DNA from 2 places in the Pseudomonas sp. MF09156 genome. Region 2 is predicted to be linked to the other one. Evidence: predicted binding sites of a transcription regulator. Region 2 holds the regulator's gene; the other holds the start of a gene.
What was found. The regulator FliA, encoded in region 2, starts transcription of late flagellar genes. The targets are predictions, from matches to a motif close to CTAAAGTTTNNNNNNNNNNNGCCGNTAA.
Positions count from the first base shown of each region.

Region 1: motA (flagellar motor stator protein MotA) is a predicted target of FliA. The motif match lies at 1,995-2,022, and genes of this name have one in related genera.

Region 1 is NZ_JCBCUR010000003.1:201,013-204,423, forward strand. It holds gene motB (flagellar motor protein MotB) at 50-1,072, opposite strand; gene motA (flagellar motor stator protein MotA) at 1,076-1,927, opposite strand; gene AC19YY_RS10050 (HDOD domain-containing protein) at 2,094-3,411, shown strand, end outside.
Region 2 is NZ_JCBCUR010000001.1:1,013,965-1,017,375, forward strand. It holds gene flhF (flagellar biosynthesis GTPase FlhF) at 1-512, shown strand, start outside; gene fleN (flagellar synthesis regulator FleN) at 614-1,447, shown strand; gene fliA (RNA polymerase sigma factor FliA) at 1,444-2,184, shown strand; gene AC19YY_RS04890 (chemotaxis response regulator CheY) at 2,353-2,727, shown strand; gene AC19YY_RS04895 (protein phosphatase CheZ) at 2,746-3,411, shown strand, end outside.

The DNA of each region.
Region 1 (3,411 bases), on a different contig from region 2:
GCACCGAGGTGATGCTATCGCGAGCAAGCCCACTCCCACCTAAGCCGCATCAGCTACCGGCCGGGGCTTCTCCGGGAGCCTTCACCCCACCCTCGTCAAACAAATTCAGCTTCTGGCGCAGCTCATGGGCCGGCAACGGCTGCTGCTCGGGTGGCAGGGCGTTCGGGTCCACCGGGACTTCACCCGGAGCGCCCTCGCCCTGGGTCGGCACTGGCGGTGGAGTGCCCTGCTCGCCTTCGATGGCGCGCTGGGCTTTTTTGGTCAGCACCACGATGTCGATGCGCCGGTTGATCGGGTTGAATGGGTCCTGGGTATCAAACAACTGCGATGAAGCAAAGCCCACCACGCGCGCCACCTGGGTATCTGGGTAACTGCCAGCCACCAGGGCGCGGCGGGCGGCGTTGGCGCGGTTGGCGGACAGTTCCCAGTTACCGAAATCGCCCAGGCCCGAATACGGCTTGGCATCGGTATGGCCGCTGACGCTGATCTTGTTCGGCACCGCCTTGATGGTGTCGGCCATGGCCAGCAGGATGTCTTCGAAGTAGGGCTTGAGGCGCGCACTGCCAGAGTCGAACATCGGTCGATTGGCGTCATCCATGATCTGGATACGCAGGCCGTCCGGGGTGATCTCGAAGTGGATCTGATCCTTGAATTTTTGCAGTTGCGGGTTCTCGTCGACCTTGTTCTGCAGCTCTTGCAGCAACAACTCCAGGCGTTCCTGCTCGACCTGTTCGGCCATGCTCTCGACGGTCTGGCGTTCGATCGGGATGTTTTTCTGGGGCGCTTCGGTCTGGACTTCTGGGTTGATGGTGCGCTCGGGAGCCAATTCTGGCGAACCACCCAGGTCGATCACAAACGGCGTGCCACTCTCGGAGAAGCCGATGGGATCCTTGAAATAACCGGCGATGGCGATCTTCTGTTCCGGCGTCGCAGTGGACATCAGCCACAGCACCAGGAAGAACGCCATCATCGCCGTCGCAAAGTCGGCGAAGGCGATTTTCCAGGCGCCGCCGTGGTGCCCGGCAGCGAAGCGCTTGACGCGCTTGATGATGATTGGCTGGTTGTTTTCCATGGCTTAGCGACCGCGAACTGCTTGTTCCAGCTCGGCAAAGCTCGGGCGGTGCTTCGGATACAGCACCTTGCGCCCGAATTCCACGGCCAGGGACGGCGGCATACCGGAAGCCGAAGCCACCAGCGACGCCTTGATCGCTTCGTAGATATTCAGCTCTTCCTTGGCATCGTGGGCCAGGGAGGTGGCCAGCGGGCCAAAGAAACCATAGGCCGCGAGAATACCGAAGAAGGTCCCCACCAGCGCCGCGCCTACGTGCATACCGATGGCCGCCTGGTCGCCCTCGCCCAGGGACGCCATGGTCACCACGATACCCAGTACCGCCGCGACAATACCGAAACCGGGCATGCCGTCGGCGATGCCGGTCACGGCATGGGACGGGTGCTCCAGCTCTTCTTTCAAACTGAACAGCTCCATGTCGAACAGGCCTTCCAGCTCGTGCGGGGCCATGTTGCCGGAGGACATGATGCGCAGGTAGTCGCAGATGTAGGCGGTCATGCGCTCGTCCTTGAGCACGGCCGGGTACTTGGCGAAGATCGGGCTCGCTGCAGCGTCCTCGATATCCGCCTCAATGGCCATCATGCCTTCGCGGCGGCTCTTGTTGAGGATCTCGTAGACCAGGCCCAGCACTTCCAGATAGAACGTGTGGGAAAAGCGCGAGCTGAACATGCCCAGCGACTTTTTGACCACGTGCATGGTCATGTAGCCTGGGTTAGCCTGCAGGAAAGCGCCAAACGCCGCACCGCCGATGATCAGCACTTCGAAGGGCTGGATCAGCGCAGCAATTTTACCGTGGGACAGAACGTATCCGCCGAGCACGCTTGCGATGACGACGATGATGCCGATAATTTTAGCCATAGGGGATGAGTACTTGCGCCGTCGGGTTCATGGACATATTCGGAAGATCTAAAAACTCTTCTTCTACTTATCGGCAAAACTGCGCCAGACTATAGCCCGTTAAGGCGAAAAGCCAGTTCGGCCCACTCCGGGCGTGTTGACCGCAAGTGATGATCGCGCCCCAATCATGGCAAACGAAACGACAGTCCCAACTGCAAAACCCAACTCCCTGGCTGGCTGGATCAAGCGTCTGGACGAGGTGTGCCTGCCCGTCCCGCAAGCGAGCCACGTTGCGGTGTGCAAGGCCATCGGCGACAGCCGCCGTTCGTTGCGAGATATTGCGGAGCTGATGCAAGACAGCCCGGCGTTGGTCCTGAGCGTCATGCGCGAAGCCAACAACCAGGCCCACGGCAGCCTGGCAGAGCCTGCAGAAAACCTTGAAGTGGCGATCAACCGCCTCGGCCTCAAGCGCACCGAAGAACTTCTCGTGCGCCTGCCGTCGGTGCCGCTCAATGAAATCCCCGTGGCCCTGCGTCAACTGCAACTGATCAGCCAGCACGCCTCGCAACAAGCCAATGGCCTGTTCGCCAGCCGCCTGGCGCGCCTGTGGCAGGACATTCATTGGGGCAGCCTGCTGTTTCTCTCGCCGCTGTGGCCGATGGCCGTGGCCTACCCAAAGCTTTTGGAAGAATGGGAACTGCGGGTGATCCACAAGGGCCAATCGGCACGCAAGGTCGAGCAGGAACTGTTCGGCGTGCGCCTGCTGGAACTGTGCCTGGGGCTGACCGAGGCCTGGCGCTTGCCGATCTGGGTGTCCCAGGGCTACCAACTGCTGCTCAAGGAACAACGCTTGCTGGTCAAGGCCCTGCACATCGCCCGCGATGAAGCGCCCTTGAGCCAGCAGCAAAAACTCGATGACGACCCAGCGCTGCGGCGCTGGCTGAACCAGCCGGCCAACACCGTGCTGCTGGCCAATGGCATGGCGCTGGCAGCGCAGGAGTCCTGGACCTGCCCGCACACCCAGCGCTGGCAGTACCTCACCGCACTGTACCTGCAACAACCGCTGGCCGATGTGCAGCAACAGGTGCACCAGCAGGCAGCCATCAGCGCCCGCCATACCTTGACCGCCGGTCTCTGGCACCCAGCGTTGGCACTGATCTGGCCGTGGCATGTGCAGCGGGTGCATCGCGGCCTGCTGCCAGCACCGCCGCCCACCGCCGAATCCCTGGCGGTCTGGCGCAAGCGCTGCAGCGAACTGTTGGTGGAGCCCAGCCGCTTCGCCAACGCCATGCACCTGACCACCTGTGCCAAGGAGGCCCTGGTGGCCAGTGGCATGCAGCGCGTCATGTTGCTGATGGCCGACAAGGCCTTGACCACGCTGCGCGTGCATCAGGTCGATGGCCTGCCCAAGGACGCCGCCAACCTGAGCCTTGAAACCGCACAAAGCACGCTGCTGCAACGCCTGCTGGAGAAGTCTGCGCAGGTGCGCCTTAACCCGGACAATC
Region 2 (3,411 bases):
CCCTGGGCCGGATCCTCAATGTGCCGGTGACCCACGTCGACCCGGGCCAGTCCCTGGCCAACGCCCTCGACCCGCTGCTGCGCAAGCGCGTGGTGCTGATCGATACCGCCGGCCTGCAAGCCAGCGACCCGGCATTGCGCATGCAACTGGAAAGCCTGGCCGGGCGCGGGATCAAGTCGAAAAATTACCTGGTACTTGCAACAACCAGCCAGAAACAGGTTCTGACTGCTGCGTACCACAGCTACAAACGTTGTGGGCTGGCCGGTTGCATCCTGACTAAGCTGGATGAAACCGCAAGCCTGGGCGAAGTGTTGAGCCTTGCCATCAGCCATGAATTACCGGTCGCCTACCTGACCGACGGGCCGCGGATCCCGGATGACTTGCATCTGCCGCGCCGTCATCAGTTGGTCAGCCGCGCGGTCAGTGTGCAAATGCAGGACGAACCCAGTGAAGAGGCGATGGCGGATATGTTCGCCGACCTCTATCACAACCCAGCCAAGCGGGTCGGCTGAACGGCAACATGCAACACAGTGCAATGTACCTACATCGATGGTCTGCTACCGCGGCCACCCTATGTAGCCTGCGGCTAAGCAAGACAAGGTAAAGAAAGAACATGGGCAGCATGCATCCCGTACAGGTGATCGCGGTGACCGGCGGCAAAGGTGGCGTCGGGAAAACTAACGTGTCAGTGAATTTGTCCCTGGCCCTGGCAGAGCTTGGCCGCCGCGTCATGCTGCTGGATGCCGACCTGGGCCTGGCGAACGTTGACGTTCTGCTGGGACTGACGCCCAAACATACCCTGGCCGATGTCATTGAAGGCCGCTGTGAGCTGCGCGACGTGCTGTTGCAGGGGCCTGGGGGGATTCGCATCGTCCCGGCCGCCTCCGGCACCCAGAGCATGGTGCATCTGAGCCCGGCGCAGCACGCCGGCCTGATCCAGGCCTTCAGTGATATCGGCGACAACCTCGACGTGCTGGTGATCGACACTGCCGCCGGGATCGGCGAGTCCGTGGTCAGCTTCGTGCGCGCCGCGCAAGAAGTATTGCTGGTGGTCTGCGACGAACCCACCTCGATCACCGACGCCTACGCCCTGATCAAACTGCTCAACCGCGACTACGGCATGAACCGCTTCCGCGTGCTTGCCAACATGGCCCAGAGCCCGCAAGAAGGGCGCAACCTGTTCGCCAAGTTGACCAAGGTCACGGATCGCTTCCTCGATGTCGCCTTACAATACGTCGGCGCAGTTCCCTATGACGAGTGTGTGCGCAAGGCTGTGCAAAAGCAGCGTGCAGTCTATGAAGCGTTCCCTCGTTCGAAATGCGCGTTGGCGTTCAAGGCAATTGCTCAGAAGGTCGATACCTGGCCACTGCCCGCCAATCCCCGGGGGCATCTGGAGTTTTTCGTCGAGCGATTGGTGCATCAGACGAGTGCGGGACCGGTGCTATGACAGCCAGCGGCTACAACCTTTACAAAAAATCAGCGCGTGACAGCCAGGGCGAATTGATCGAGCGCTATGCGCCCCTGGTCAAGCGCATTGCCTACCACCTGCTGGCACGCCTGCCCGCCAGTGTCCAGGTCGAAGACCTGATCCAGGCGGGGATGATCGGCCTGCTCGAAGTGTCGACCAAGTACGACGCGAGCAAGGGTGCGAGTTTCGAGACGTATGCGGGTATCCGTATCCGTGGCGCGATGCTCGATGAAGTGCGTAAAGGTGATTGGGCGCCGCGTTCGGTCCACCGCAATACCCGGATGGTGAGTGACGCAATTCGCTCAATTGAAGCAAAAACCGGTCGCGACGCTAAAGATCACGAAGTTGCGGCCGAACTCCAATTGAGTCTCGACGATTACTACGGGATTTTGAACGATACCTTGGGCAGCCGCCTGTTCAGTTTCGACGACCTGCTGCAGGACGGCGAACATGAAGGGCTGCACGAGGATGGCGCGAGCGCTCACCAGGAGCCTTCACGCGACCTGGAAGATGAACGCTTCCAGGGCGCCCTGGCAGAGGCGATTGCCAATCTGCCGGAACGTGAGCGGCTGGTGTTGGCGCTGTACTACGACGAAGAGCTGAACCTCAAGGAAATCGGTGAGGTCCTGGGGGTCAGCGAATCGCGGGTCAGCCAGCTACATAGCCAATGCGCGGCCCGCTTGCGGGGGCGTTTGGGAGAGTGGCGAGCGCGCTGACAGGCAGTGTGGGGACAGTGCGAACGATAACCGCCACGGCGCAAGCCTGGCGGGAGCGGCCCGTGATGTGCCCCAGCAGTCCTTTTTGTGTAATGCCTGTTGAATGATATGGCGCGCCCAGGTGCTGGACGCGTTTAAGACTGCTTGGAGGTCGAATTGGACAAGAACATGAAAATCCTCATCGTTGATGACTTCTCAACGATGCGGCGGATCATAAAAAACCTGTTGCGTGACCTTGGGTTCACTAACACGGTCGAGGCGGATGACGGCATTACGGCGATTCCGATCCTCAACAGCGGGAGCATCGACTTTCTGGTAACCGACTGGAACATGCCTGGCATGACCGGTATCGATCTGCTGCGCCACGTGCGCGCTGATGAAAAGCTGCGCAGCCTGCCTGTGCTGATGGTGACCGCTGAAGCCAAGCGTGAACAGATCATCGAAGCCGCCCAGGCCGGGGTCAACGGCTACGTGGTCAAGCCATTCACTGCACTGGCCTTGAAAGAGAAGATTGAAAAAATCTTCGAACGCATCGGTCATTGATGCTGCCACGGGGGAGCTATGGAGCATAAAGAATCATCGCAGGCCGACTTTGAGTCGACCCTGAAAAAACATGCTCACCAACTCGTCGAAAGCCTGGAAAAAGGCCAGTTCGGCGACGCAGTGCAGTTGATCCATGAGCTCAACCAGACCCGCGACCGCGGCCTGTATCAGGAAGTGGGCAAGCTCACCCGTGAGTTGCACAGTGCGATCGTCAATTTCCAGATCGACCCGCACATGCCCCAGGCCGAGGAAATCTCGCAGATCACCGATGCCACCGAACGCCTGTCCTACGTGGTCAGGCTGACTGAGGCGGCAGCCAATCGCACCATGGACCTGGTGGAAAACGCCACACCCCTGGTGAACGGCATGGCCAATGAGGCCAAGGCGTTGAGCGCTGATTGGGGTCGCTTCATGCGGCGCGAAGTGGGTGCTGAAGAATTTCGCGAGCTGGCGCGCCGGGTCGAGGGTTTCCTGTCACGCAGCGAGCAGGAAAACCGCACGGTTTCCAGCAACCTCAATGACATCCTGCTGGCCCAGGACTACCAGGACCTGACCGGCCAGGTGATCAAGCGCGTGACCCTGCTGGTCACCGAAGTGGAAAGCAACCTGCTCAAACTGGTGCTGATGGCCGGTCAGGTCGACCGTTTTGCCGGCATCGAACACGACCGCGAAGCGATCCTCTCG